Regions from separate parts of the Streptomyces sp. CNT360 genome, predicted to be linked through region 1. Evidence: riboswitches for the same ligand, from Rfam matches in the RefSeq annotation. Region 1 holds a riboswitch; the other holds the start of a gene.
What was found. Region 1 has a riboswitch for glycine ahead of gcvT (glycine cleavage system aminomethyltransferase GcvT). Riboswitches for the same ligand answer to the same signal wherever they lie in the genome.
Positions count from the first base shown of each region.

Region 2: it holds a riboswitch for glycine, as region 1 does, so the genes downstream of both, gcvP (aminomethyl-transferring glycine dehydrogenase) here and gcvT (glycine cleavage system aminomethyltransferase GcvT) in region 1, are expected to answer to the same signal.

Region 1 is NZ_AUKO01000001.1:196,995-203,925, forward strand. Features, by position in the region: gene H297_RS0100825 (ABC transporter permease) at 1-185, opposite strand, end outside; gene H297_RS0100830 (enhanced serine sensitivity protein SseB C-terminal domain-containing protein) at 511-1,302, opposite strand; gene H297_RS0100835 (enhanced serine sensitivity protein SseB) at 1,507-2,310, opposite strand; gene H297_RS0100840 (hypothetical protein) at 2,531-3,091, shown strand; gene H297_RS33740 (AAA family ATPase) at 3,222-3,896, opposite strand; glycine riboswitch at 4,175-4,305, shown strand; gene gcvT (glycine cleavage system aminomethyltransferase GcvT) at 4,477-5,607, shown strand; gene gcvH (glycine cleavage system protein GcvH) at 5,689-6,069, shown strand; gene H297_RS0100860 (serine hydroxymethyltransferase) at 6,160-6,931, shown strand, end outside.
Region 2 is NZ_AUKO01000032.1:79,047-85,977, forward strand. Features, by position in the region: gene H297_RS0123830 (glutamate-cysteine ligase family protein) at 1-941, opposite strand, end outside; gene H297_RS0123835 (hypothetical protein) at 1,503-2,198, shown strand; gene H297_RS0123840 (DUF5999 family protein) at 2,526-2,732, shown strand; gene gcvP (aminomethyl-transferring glycine dehydrogenase) at 2,908-5,808, opposite strand; glycine riboswitch at 5,998-6,095, opposite strand; gene H297_RS0123850 (PRC-barrel domain-containing protein) at 6,230-6,604, shown strand.

The DNA of each region.
Region 1 (6,931 bases):
AACACCGCGACCAGGATCAGCAGCAGCACGACGGCACCGCCGATCAGCGCCACCTTGTCCCGCTTGAGGCGGTCCCAGGCGATCCGGCCGAGTGAGCGGCCCTCGATCGCCTTCTGGGTCTCGGCCGGGGCTGGCTCCACGACCGCGGTGCCCGCAGACGTTTCCTCGTGCAGTGGTGCCGTCATCGTGTTGAGGACCCCTTCTCGACCGGCAGTTGACCAGTCCACACACACCGCTGTAGCGGTCGAAGTTTGAAGGACGTTCGCAAGCCGTTGGTGCGAAAGGCAGCGCGACGGCCGCCAGGTGGCTTATGGCTCGGGAGTCTTCATCGCGGTCACGATCAGTCGCCAGACCTCCCCGGGAAAGGATGCGCAACTGTGATGTGACGCGGCATGTTCCGTTATGCGGACGGAAGTTGACGTTGAGCGGAGCGTGACCAGTAGTTATGTCCTGATCTGAACGGTCTGGGCCGTGGCTTCCCGACGGCGTCCGCGGAGCGGTTGCCCAGCCTCAGAGGGGCCGCGGGTAGCCGTAGCCGAAACCGCCCGCGGCGGGTCCGGGAGCACCGTATCCCGCCTGCGGCTGGGCGTCACGGTCGAAGAAGGGGCGCGCCTGGCTGCGCAGCCACATCGCCACCGGGTCGTAGTCGTCGGCCATGGCGACGCTGGAGACCGGCAGTCCCTCCGGCACGGCGGTCACCGACTGGGCCATCATCCTCCGCGCCGCCTCCACGGAAGCGGGACTGTTGTCGTAGAGCTCCAGCCCGATGGCCAGGTACGGGACGCCCAGCGCGGGCCGCACCCAGGCGCGGCGCAGCGAGCGGACCGCCGGGGTGAGGTGTGCGTTCTGCGCCAGCAGCGCGTAGAACTGCGGGATCTCCAGGGTGGGTTCGCCGATGCTCAACGGCCCGGCGGGCAGTTGGTCGAGCCCGACCGCGACCCGCCGCAGGTCCGGCCACGGGATGCCGAGGCCGCCCCCGGGAGCGTGCGGATTCAGCCAGATGCCCCAGCGGTCGGGGAAGAGGGCCGCCGCGATGTCCCGGCCGCCGACCACCTCGTGCGCGCGGCTCCAGCCGGAGGCCGCCAGCTCCTGCGCGGAGGTCACACAGGGCGCGTAGCCGTACCCGGCCACCTCCATGTTGCCGTACTGGGCGTCCGGCGAACCCGCCTGGCCGTTCCACAGCAGCATCCACAGTCGGCCGCCGGCGAGCGCCTGCAGGAGGGCTTCGTAGCTCTCGAAGGTGTCGTACGCCCCCGGCGAGATCCGCCGCAGGAGTTGCTCGACGCTTCCACCCGCGCTCACCTGGGCCGCCCTTCCGCCTCTGACGCCTTCCCTGCACGTCCCGTCGCTCCGCACCGCTATCCAACCAGCTTAAGAGGGGGGCGGGACATCGGTACTCCTACTCAGCTCTGCCCCCGTACGCGGGCCCACGTCCCGCTTGCGCGCTCCTGGGGCTGTGCGTTCCTGTCCCCCGCTCCTCCCGGTGCGACCGTGGGCGGGCTCGCTTCAGACGTGACCCTCACGGGTGTAGAAGGGGCGGACGCACTGCCGCATCCAGTCCACGACCGGGTCCTCGGCGACGTCGAGCAGCACCATCTGGACCGGCCAGCGCACCGGGGCCTGGTGCAGCGCCCTGCCGAGCGCGTCGTGCGCCGCCTGCCGCGCCTCCGGCTCCAGCAGGTCGAGCTCCATGCCGATGAACAGCGCGGGATCGTCGCCCTCGACGCTGGCCAGCCCGCGGCGGGCCGACCGCACCGCAGGGAGCGCGGCGAACTCGGCGGAGGCGGCGGCCAGGAAGGCGAGCGGATCGTCCTGCCAGTCCGGCTCGAACAGGCGCACCCGTGCACCCCGGGTGCCCCCGGACACGGCCTGCTCCGCGGGCGTGCTCGCACACAGCTCCGCGACGGCCTCGGCGGGCACCGGCGCCCCGACGGTGCCGTCCGGGTTCACCGCGAGGCCCACCCCGGGAGGCAGCCCGCGCGCGAACTCCCTGACCGGGGCGATGGTGAAGGACACATGGCCGCCGACGACGTGCAGGAACTGCTCCTGGGAGCTGAAGACCGGCACGTAGACCGCGCCTCCCAGCTCGATGGTGGGCAGGTCCAGTTCCCGGCTCTCCCGGCTGCCGCCCTCCGGCAGCGGTACCCACACGCTGCTGCGGCCCAGCACCTCCAGCAGCCGCGCCCCCGCATGGGGGACCCGGACCGAGGCGGCCAGCGCCTCCTCCAGCTCGTTGCCGGGCCAGCCGCCCCCGTGACCGGGCCCGAAGTGCTGCGGCTGCGGCTGCTGGGGCTGCGAGGGAACTGTCATGCGCACCAGCCTATCCACGGCCCCGCTACCACCCGACGGGCCGGTCCCGGGCCCCCACATCACCGTCACATGCGCGCGTACGGCGCCGTCGTGCGCACCCGTACGCCACCCCCACGTGAACACGTACGGCGACGCTCCGGTTGCGGACCGTGCGGAAGGGTCGAAGAGTGGTGTACGTCCCACTACGTGCCGATCGGCACGCCGACTGGAGGAAAAGCACATGCGCGTGAACAGGATCACCGCCGCGGCCGTCACCGTCTCGCTGGCCGGCTCGCTCGCCATCGGCGCGGCGGGCGCCGCGTCCGCCGCGCCCGCCGACCACTCCCCGGGGCACACGGCGGGGACCCAGGCCAAGCCCGGGCCGTCCGAGGACCCGGGGACCCAGGACCAGGGAGCGGCCACGGGCAAGCCCACCCAGCCGCAGCACAAGCCCTCCGACCAGGACAAGCCCGTCCGCCCGCAGTCGCCGCAGGAGCAGTCACCGCAGGAGCAGTCACCGCTGAAGGACGAGACGCCCGGCGAGTCCGGCAAGCCGGACACCGCGAAGCCGGGCCTGCCCGAGCAGCCCGGGAACGCGGCCGAGCCGGGCAGGCCCGGTCAGGCCACCGAGCAGACGAAGCCCAGCAAGCCCAGCAAGCCCGGCAAGCCCGCTGACCAGGCCGCGCCGCAGGCACCGGGCAAGCCCGGTGCCCCCACCGGCAAGGAGCAGGCGGCTCCGCAGCAGATGCAGCTCCCGCAGGGGCCGGCGCAGAAGCCCACCACCCCCGAACAGGGCCGGTGAGCGGCGACCGCCGCACCGGCACCCTCTGACAACCGGCATGTCCCCGTCCGCGGGCCCGCCACCCCTTTCCCGGGGGCGGCGGGCCCGCGGGCGTCACCGTCCGGTACCGGCCGGCGCGGGCTCCGGGAGCTCAGGCCGGTTCGGGGGCGGGGCTCGGACGGGGGCCCGGGTCGGGGCTGGGCTTCGGTACCGGACGGATGTGGGCGGTCACGGACATCGGCACGGGAGCGGGCAGCGGCGCGAAGGAGAAGGAGCGCAACGCTCCCGCCGCGCCGCGGTCCAGCAGGACGGCCGAGGCGCAGCCACGCGGCAGCCGTCCCGCCTCGGCGGCGGTGCGCAGCCTGCGTACCGCCCGCAGATGGCGGCGGAAGGCGTACCCCGTCACGCCACGGCCGCGGGCGGCCTGCCCGTCCAGCGCATCCTGCGCCGAGACGTCGAGCAGCACCAGATGGAGAGCGCGCCCGCGCCGCGCCGCGTCCCGGGCGAGCCAACGGCGCACCCAGCTCTGCGTGCCGCAGTCGTGGACGACCACGGAGTCACCGGAGGCCAGCGCGGCGCGCAGCCCTGCGTAGTGGGCCAACCGCACCAGGGGCCGGTAGAAGCCGTAGGGCAGCCGGTCCGGGAGCCGGCGCTCCCAGCGTTCGCGGGTGTCCTGGGAGTCGACGCGGACCACGCCCGGGTGCACGGCCCTTCGCATGAGGGTGGACTTCCCCCCGCCGGGCAGCCCGGAGACCACGACCACGTCCCCCGCGCGGTACCGCAGCGTGCGCGGGGCGGTGCTGCCGCGCAGATCGTGGCGGAGCACGGCGTGCGTGGCCGGGTCCGGCCGGGCCTGCCCGTCCTGGGGGGTGCGGCCTCTCGGGGGCGGGTCCGTCCGCCGTGCCCCGGCGCGCGTCGGTGTCGTCTCAGCACCGCACAGGCTGCCCACTGGTCTCCCCCTCCCGAGGGCGGCATGTACGCCGCCTCATCCCCGCCAAGTGTAAAGAAACGGTAATGCGATTCAAGGCGATCGACCCCGCTCAGGGGCAGCCACGGCCCGCTCACCCGTGCGATGATGTGCGGGCCAACTGCATACCGGCCGTTCGAACCCGCGCGGGAGAGTCCCCGGCGAGCAGCGCGCGAAACCGTCACGGATCCGCGCACCCGCACGCCAGGGCGCCGAAGGAGCAAGATCCTCCCTTGAATCTCTCAGGCCCCGTTACCGTGCGGGCGAGGCAGATCTGAAAAGCGGACCCCCGGTCCTCCGCCACGGCGCGGGCCGGCGGTCCCACCCAAGGTGCAAGCCGCACTCCGCCGCGTCGGGGCTGTCGGCGAACCTCTCAGGTTCCGATGACAGATGGGGAGGACATCCGCGTCACACCCCTTTCCGGTACCTGGGAGCCTGAATGAGCGAGCCGTCGGCCGCCCGCAAGACCGCTTTGGACGCCACCCACCGCGCGCTGGGCGCCACCATGACCGACTTCGCCGGCTGGGACATGCCGCTGCGCTACGGCAGCGAGCGCGAGGAGCATCTGGCCGTGCGCTCCGCCGCCGGCCTCTTCGACCTCTCCCACATGGGCGAGATCACCCTGACCGGGCCGCAGGCGGCCGCGCTGCTGGACCACGCGCTGGTCGGCAACCTGTCCAAGCTGGCCGTGGGCCGCGCGCGGTACACGATGATCTGCGACGAGCAGGGCGGCATCCTCGACGACCTCATCGTCTACCGGCTCGACGACCAGGAGTACCTGGTCGTCGCCAACGCGGCCAACGCGCAGACCGTCCTGGACGCGCTGCGCGAGCGGCAGGACGGGTTCGGCGCCGAGGTGCGGGACGACCGCGACAAGTACGCCCTGATCGCGGTGCAGGGCCCGGCCGCCGCGGGCATCCTCAAGCAGCAGACCGGCTTCGACGTCGACGGGCTGCGCTACTACGCGGGCGAGCGCGACATCGTGGCGGGCAAGCCGGCGCTCATCGCCCGTACGGGGTACACCGGCGAGGACGGTTTCGAGCTGTTCGTGGCCACCGAGGACGCCGTCGCGGTGTGGGAGGCGCTGACCGCCTCCGGTCAGGACGCGGGACTGGTGCCGTGCGGGCTGAGCTGCCGCGACACGCTCCGCCTGGAGGCGGGCATGCCGCTGTACGGGCACGAGCTGTCGACGTCGCTGACACCGTTCGACGCGGGCCTGGGCAGGATCGTCAAGTTCGAGAAGACCACGAACGAGGGCCGTTTCGTGGGCCGGGAGGCGCTGGCCGCCGCCAAGGAGCGGGCCGAGACCGCGCCGCCGCGCAAGCTGGTCGGACTGATCGCGCAGGGACGGCGCGTGCCGCGTGCGGGCTATCCGGTGGTCGCCGCGGACGGTGCGGTGGTGGGCGAGGTCACCTCGGGCGCCCCGTCGCCGACGCTGGGCAAGCCGATCGCGATGGCGTACGTGGACACGGCGTACGCGCCCCCCGGCACGGAGGGCGTCGCCGTCGACATCCGCGGCTCCCACGAGCCGTACGAGGTCGTGGCGCTGCCCTTCTACAAGCGCGACTGACGTCGCCCGCACGCCCGGCGGCCCCGTCCACCAGCCAAGACCTGCTTCCACCGCACCTACCGCATCCGGGAGAATCGACCCATGAGCAACCCCGAGCAGCTCCGCTACAGCAAGGAGCACGAGTGGCTGTCCGACGCCGAGGACGGCGTCGCGACGGTCGGCATCACCGAGCACGCCGCGAGTGCGCTCGGCGACGTCGTCTTCGTCCAGCTCCCCGAGGTCGGGGACACCGTCACCGCGGGTGAGACCTGCGGCGAGCTGGAGTCCACCAAGTCCGTCAGCGACCTCTACTCCCCCGCCTCCGGGGAGATCACCGAGATCAACGAGGACGTCGTCGACGACCCGGCGCTGGTGAACTCCGCCCCCTACCAGGGCGGCTGGCTGTTCAAGGTGAAGGTCTCCGAGGTTCCGGACGACCTGCTCTCGGCCGACGAGTACGCGGCCTTCGCCTCGGGCGCCTGAGCCGCCCAGGCCCGGCTACGGGCCGGCCGGTCCGCCGGTCGTCCCGGGCAGCTTGCCCGCCCCGCCCATTTCCCAGGAATGGTTGTTTCCATGTCGCTTCTGAACGGCTCCCTCCACGAGGTCGACCCCGACGTCGCCGCCGCTGTCGACGCCGAACTCCACCGTCAGCAGTCCACCCTTGAGATGATCGCCTCGGAGAACTTCGCTCCGGTCGCCTCCATGGAGGCGCAGGGTTCGGTGCTCACCAACAAGTACGCCGAGGGCTACCCGGGCCGCCGCTACTACGGCGGCTGCGAGTACGTCGACGTCGTCGAGGACCTGGCCCGGGACCGGGTCAAGGCGCTGTTCGGCGCCGAGGCCGCCAACGTGCAGCCGCACTCGGGCGCCCAGGCCAACGCGGCGGCGATGTTCGCGCTGCTCAAGCCGGGCGACACCATCATGGGTCTGGACCTCGCGCACGGCGGGCACCTCACCCACGGCATGAAGATCAACTTCTCCGGCAAGCTCTACGACGTCGTCGCCTACAAGGTCGACGAGGCCACCGGCCGCGTCGACATGGACGAGGTCGAGCGGCTGGCCAAGGAGCACCGCCCCAAGCTCATCGTCGCGGGCTGGTCCGCCTACCCGCGGCAGCTCGACTTCGCCGCGTTCCGCCGCGTCGCGGACGAGGTCGGCGCGCTGCTGATGGTGGACATGGCGCACTTCGCCGGGCTGGTCGCCGCCGGGCTGCACCCGAGCCCGGTGCCGTACGCGGACGTGGTGACCACCACCACCCACAAGACCCTCGGCGGCCCGCGCGGTGGCGTGATCCTCTCGAAGAAGGAACACGCCAAGAAGATCAACTCGGCGGTCTTCCCCGGGC
Region 2 (6,931 bases), on a different contig from region 1:
ACGGTGCCGTTGTGCAGCGACAGTTCGGCCAGCGACGGTGTCCCGCCCCGGGCGAGCACCTCCTGGGGGTCCTCCTCCTCGCAGAGCGGCAGCAGCGCGGGAAAGTAGCGGGCGTTCTCCTCGAACAGGTCGTACGCCGAGGAGATCCAGCGCTCCCCGAACCAGGTACGCGGGCGCACGCCCTGGGCACACAGCTCCGGCGACCGGGTGTCGGTGGCCTGCAGGAAGAGAGGGATCCGGGACTCGCGCCACAGCTCGCGGCCGAACAGGAACGGCGAGTTGGCGCCCATGGCGATCTGCGCCCCGGCGACGGCCTGCGACGCGTTCCACACGTCGGCGAACCTGCCGGGCGTCACCTGCAGATGCAGTTGCACGGAGGTGCAGGCGGACTCCGGCGCTATCGACTCCGACGTGGTCGTCAGGCGTTCGACCCCGTCGATGTCGAGGACGATCTCTTCACCGCGGGCGGCCATGATCTGGTCGTTGAGCAGCCGGTAGCGGTCGACGTCGGTGAGGTTGGCCAGGGTCAGGTCCTGCGGAGTGAGCGTCGGCAGGGTCCCGATCATCACGATCCCGGCGTCCGCCTCGCGTGCCTGCCGGTCGGCGTAGGCGAGGCCGGTGCGGAGTTCCTCGGCAAGCTGGTCGAGAACGCGTCCCGACAGCGCGTGCGGAACAATATTCACTTCGAGGTTGAACTGTCCCAGTTCCGTCTGGAAATCCGCGCTCGCAATACGTTGAAGAACCTCGGCATTCACCATGAGCGGCTGGCCCTGGGCGTCCGCGAGATTCAGTTCGATCTCCAGCCCCATCAGGTTCCTGGGCCGGTCGAACCTCTTCTCTTCCAGGAGCTGCCACAGTCCCTCCAGACACGCGTGCAGCTTCTGCCGGTACCGCCGTCGATCGGCCAGGTCGAACCTGTCGGCGACGACCTTTTCTCCCATCGGGGGCTTCCTCCCTGCTCGTGGCTGGTGCCGGACGCGGGCCGGTGGCGGGCGCCAGGGCGCACTGCAAGGAGTGCCCGGCCGAGCGTGCACCGAATAATGCCCCCTGGAGGGAGGGATAACGCCTGACAGGGCTGACCGGACGAGGAACAGCCGCTACGCTGGCGGATGCCGGACGGCACATTCCTTCGGCATAAGGCGGCGGCGCAGCCCCGCGGCACTTCACCTTCGCCACCGAACCGATCACCTCGTCACCGCACCGGCAGAAACCGGCCGACCGCGATTGCCCCGGTGTTCGAGGCCACCGCCGTATCCCCCGCATCGGCGCAGGTGAAAAGGCCAACTTTTCGGCCGGTTACCCCCTTTCCGGAAACACCGGAGAACGGTAGCGGAAACCTTTCTCGAACACATCTCGTATAAACTACGCGAACGAGGCGAAGACTTGGCGCCCCCGGCCCGCCCCTGTCGACCCCTCCCCGCCGCGCTCGCGGCCACCCCGCGCCGACACCGCTGTCCGCGTTTCCGCCAGCACCGTGTGTCTCTTGAGAGAGGCGACCCGCCATGCCGCTGCACGTACCTGAAGCACCCGCCCCGGCCCTGCGCAGTGTTCTGACCGCCCTCGGTTCCCCGACCGCGGTCAGAGGCACCCACGCACCCGCGACCCTGCGGACCGCCCAGGGGCCGCTCCGCCCCGAACTGCCCCTTCCCGCCTACGAAATGGCACGGGTGGCCCCCCGTGCCACCGAGCGCGCCCCCGAGGGGGCCGCGTCCGGGCCGCGCACCCGGCTGACCGGCTGGCGCTTCCTGCTCCGCGACGAGTCGGCCGACGGCGCCTCCGTGCACGGCGCGGGCCACATCGGCACCGCCGAGGCCGTCCTGACCGCCGACGGCTGGGCGTTCGGCCAGTTCCGCCAGGGCCCCTACGTGCTGTCCACGGTGCGGGCGATGCGGCAGGCGGAAGCGCTGGCCACGCCCTACCAGCCGCGCCTGCTGTCGGTTCCCGAGCTGTACATGCTCACCCTGTGGCTCCACCGGGACATCGGCGCCGACCCCTCGGAAGGCGTGCCCGACCCGGCCGATCTGCTGATCCCGCTGGCCCCCGCACCGCCGGGCATCGTCGTGCACACGGCGCACCGCGTGGACGCGCTGCTCCCGGTACTGACCCGCCGGCTGGTGACCGTCCCGGGTGCCGTGTCCGTACCGTCGGCCATGGTCGACGGTACGGACACGGCACCGCTGCTGGGCACCTCCGCCTGAGCGGAGCGCGCGAAGCGCCGTCCTGGGCGCGCTCTCCGGACACTTCCCGGGTACTCCCGTGCTCTCTCGTGTCCTTCCGCCTCCCCCGGACGTACCAGTCCGCCCCGGCGCGCCCAACCCCCCGGAAGCACCACCAGGTTGGGCGCAACCGCCCGCAGGGGTGACGCGTCTGAGCTGTTGGGTACGAGCTGACGCGAAATCCCTGCGAATTCGGGCCAGCGGCGGAACACTGGGAGAAGGACCGGAACGTACACGGTTACGGGGGGAACGGTCATGCAAAGCGAACGCCGCAGGACAGACGCCATCACACGGAAGACGACAGCGACAATGTGCCAGCACCAGCCACCGTGCCCGACAGCCGACTCTGCCGACAGGGAAGCCGCGCAGCCCGTGGCCTACCACCCCGAGCAGGGGTGGAGCCTGCTCTGCAACGGCGTGCTCTTCTTCGAGGACACGGGAGAGCTGCTGCCGGACGGTCAGATCATCGCGCCGCACCGGCCGCTCGGCACCCGGCATGTGACCGCGGCCGCCTGAGACGGCTGCTCCACCGGGAGGACCGCACGGGGCGGCTCACTGCTGCGACACGGGGCACCACCGGGGCCCGCAGGACGCACCTGCACAAGACCGGCACCGGGCCGGTGCGGCAGCTGCCGCACCGGCCCGGTGCCGGTTGTTGCGCTTTTCGCGCCGCCGAGCGGCGCACCGGCGACTACCCGGCGTCGTACTCGTCGACCGGGGGGCAGGAGCAGACCAGGTTGCGGTCGCCGAAGGCACCGTCGATGCGGCGCACCGGCGGCCAGTACTTGTCGGCGGCCTTGACGCCGGCCGGGAAGACGGCCTCCTCACGGCCGTAGCCCTGCTGCCAGTCGCGGGCGAGCATCGCGGCGGTGTGTGGGGCGTTGTGCAGCGGGTTGTCCTGTGCGTCCCACTCCCCGGTGCCGACCTTGTCGATCTCCGCGCGGATGGCGATCATCGCCTCGCAGAACCGGTCCAGCTCGGCCAGGTCCTCGCTCTCGGTCGGCTCGATCATCAGCGTCCCCGCGACGGGGAAGGACATCGTCGGCGCGTGGAACCCGTAGTCGATGAGCCGCTTGGCCACGTCGTCGATGCTCACTCCGGTCTGCTTGGTGAGCGGACGGACGTCGACGATGCACTCGTGGGCCACCAGCCCGCCGGGGCCGGTGTAGAGGACGGGGTAGTGCGGCTCCAGACGCTTGGCGATGTAGTTGGCGCCGAGCACCGCCACCTGCGTCGCCCTGCGCAGCCCCGCGGCACCCATCAGCCGCACGTACGCCCAGGAGATCGGCAGGATGCCGGCCGAGCCCCACGGCGCACCGGAGACCGGCCCGATGCCCGTCTCGGGGCCCGCGGCCGGCTGCAACGGATGGTTGGGCAGGTAGGGCGCCAGGTGTGCGCGCACGCCGATGGGGCCGACGCCGGGACCGCCGCCGCCGTGCGGGATGCAGAACGTCTTGTGCAGATTCAGGTGCGAGACGTCGGCGCCGAAGCGGCCCGGCTTCGCCAGGCCCAGCAGCGCGTTGAGGTTGGCACCGTCCACGTAGACCTGGCCACCCGCATCGTGCACCGCGGCGCACACCTCGGTGATGTGTTCCTCGAACACGCCGTGCGTCGAGGGGTAGGTGACCATGAGCACGGCCAGCTCCTCGCCGTACTGCTCGATCTTGGCGTGCAGATCCGCCACGTCGACGTCACCGTTGTCGCTGGTCTTGACGACAACGACCTTCATGCCCGCCATCACCGCGCTGGCCGCGTTGGTGCCGTGGGCCGAGGACGGGATGAGGCAGACGGTGCGCTCCGGGCGGCCGTTGGCACGGTGGTAGGCGCGGACGGCCAGCAGCCCGGCCAGCTCGCCCTGGGAGCCCGCGTTGGGCTGGAGGGAGACCTTGTCGTAACCGGTGACCTCGGCCAGCCGCTCCTCCAGTTCGCGGATCAGCGTCAGGTAGCCCTCGGCCTGCTCGGCGGGCGCGAAGGGGTGCAGCGAGCCGAACTCGGGCCAGGTGACCGACTCCATCTCGGTGGTGGCGTTGAGCTTCATCGTGCACGAGCCGAGCGGGATCATGCCGCGGTCCAGCGCGTAGTCGCGGTCCGCGAGCCGGCGCAGGTAGCGCAGCATGCCGGTCTCGGAGCGGTAGGCGTGGAAGACCGGGTGGCTCAGGTAGTCGTCTTCGCGCAGCAGCGCCGCCGGAAGCGCGTCGTCGGTGGCGGCGTCCAACGCGTCGAGGTCGGCTTCCGGTACCCCGAACGCCTGCCACACGGCGGCCAGGTGCGCACGTCCGGTGGTCTCGTCGCAGGCGATGCCGACGTGGTCGGCGTCGGTCTGCCGCAGGTTGATCCCGGCCGCGCGGGCCCCCTCGACGACCTCGGCCGCCCGGCCCGGGACCCGCGCGGTCACCGTGTCGAAGAAGGCTCCGTGCACGACCTCCACCCCGCCGGCCCGCAGACCGGCGGCCAGCAGCGCCGCACAGCGGTGGGTACGGCGGGCGATCGCGGCCAGCCCGTCGGGGCCGTGGTACGCGGCGTACATGCCCGCCATCACGGCGAGCAGCACCTGCGCGGTGCAGATGTTGCTGGTGGCCTTCTCACGGCGGATGTGCTGCTCGCGGGTCTGGAGGGCGAGCCGGTAGGCCTGTTCACCGTCCGCGTCCTTGGAGACACCGACCAGACGCCCCGGCAGGCTGCGGGCGAACGCGTCCCGCACCGCCATGTAACCCGCGTGCGGACCGCCGAAGCCCATCGGCACCCCGAAGCGCTGGCTGGAGCCGACCGCGATGTCCGCGCCCAGCTCTCCGGGCGAGGTCAGCAGGGTGAGGGCGAGCAGGTCGGCGGCGACGGTGACCACGGCACCCGCCTCGTGCGCCTGCTCGACGACGGCACGCGGGTCGCCGACGGCTCCGGAGGCGCCCGGGTACTGGAGCAGCACGCCGAACACACCGCGCTCGGCCACCTCCTGGGGGATGCCGTCGGACAGGTCGGCGACGACGACCTCGACCCCGGTGGGCTCCGCCCGGGTCCGCAGCACGGCGACGGTCTGCGGCAGGCAGTCGGCGTCGACCAGGAAGACGCCGCCGCCCTTCTTGCCCACCTTGCCGACCCGGCGGGAGAGCGCCATCGCCTCGGCCGCCGCGGTCGGCTCGTCCAGCAGTGAGGAGCCGGCGGTGGGCAGTCCGGTCAGGTCGCTGACGACGGTCTGGAAGTTGAGCAGCGCCTCCAGCCGGCCCTGGGAGATCTCCGGCTGGTACGGCGTGTAGGCGGTGTACCAGGCCGGGTTCTCCATCACGTTGCGGAGGATCACCGGTGGCGTGAACGTGCCGTAGTACCCCAGGCCGATCATGGAGTGGAGCACCTGGTTCCGCCGGGCCAGGGAGTGCAACTCGGCCAGCACCTCGGCCTCGCTCCGCGCCGCGGGCAGCGCCAACTCCTCGGTGCTCTTGATCACGTCGGGCACCGCTGCGGCGGTCAGCTCGTCGAGCGACCCGTAGCCGACCTGCGCGAGCATCTTGGCCTGCGCGCCCGCGTCGGGTCCGATGTGGCGGCTCTCGAAGGGGGTGCCGCCCTCCAACGCGGAGAGCGGGGTGCGGTGAGAAGTCATCTGCGGGGGCCTCCTGGTCTGTACGACCTGTGAGGGCACCTCCCACGGGTGCCCGGTCGGCCTCCCCCTCTGTCATCTCGACCTGAGAGTTTCACCGATCCGCCCCCACTTCCCGGGCGCTCGGCTTACACCGTCGGTGAGGAGGGGCTTCGGCGCTGGTCCGGGGCCCGCCCTGCTTTCCAGAGTGACCTCGTCCGTGCGGTACGTGAGCCTGAGAGATTCCGGGGAGGAGTTGCTCCTTCGGCGCCTCCGGCGCGCTCACCGGAGGGCTCTCCCGCACGGGGTCGACAGCCGATAACGAGCGTATCAGCGCCCCGTGAGCGGTAACCCGGAGTGTGTTCAAGTGGCCGACGGCCGAAAAGTACCGTTTCGTAGTGGGTACGAGCATGACCACCACGTCACGCCCCGTGGGAGGAGCCCCGTGCAGACCGACATAGATCCACGCAGCCTGATCGGGCGCAAGGCCTTCGACAGCCAGGGAGTCAAGATCGGCACCGTGGACGAGGTGTACCTGGACGACGCGACCGGCGAACCGGAGTGGGCGGCCCTGCGCACCGGACTCTTCAGCCGCGACGCGTTCGTACCGCTGGAACCCGCCCTGCTGGACGAGGCGGGTCTGCGGGTGCCCTTCGAACGGAACCTGATCAAGGGCGCCCCGGACTTCGGTGTCGGCCGCCACCTGTCACCGCAGCAGGAGCTTCAGCTGTACCGCCACTACGGGCTCGACGTTCCCGTCGCCGGCGAGACCTCGCCCCCGGACCGCGACTTCGGCCGCATCGCCGGGGCGGAGGACTGACTCCCGGGTCCCGCAACTTGCCCCGCTCCTCCCCCGGACGGCCGCTCCTCCCCCGGACGCCGTCCCGGCGCCGAGTGCTGCCCCTCCGGCGCCGACGCCCTCCCCGTCGGCGCCGAGGGTCGGCCCTCCCGAACCGGTGACGGGCCCGCCGGTACCGAAGGCCGCCCGGATCCTTGCCCGCCCACCGGACGTACTCCGGCCCCCGCCGTCGTCGAACGGCCCCCCACGACGGACCGCTCCCCCGCGCCGGGGCGGCCCCCCACGGCTGGGCCCCCCATGGCTCGACGGCCACCCTCGGCGCTGCGATCCCCCATGGCGGGACCCTCC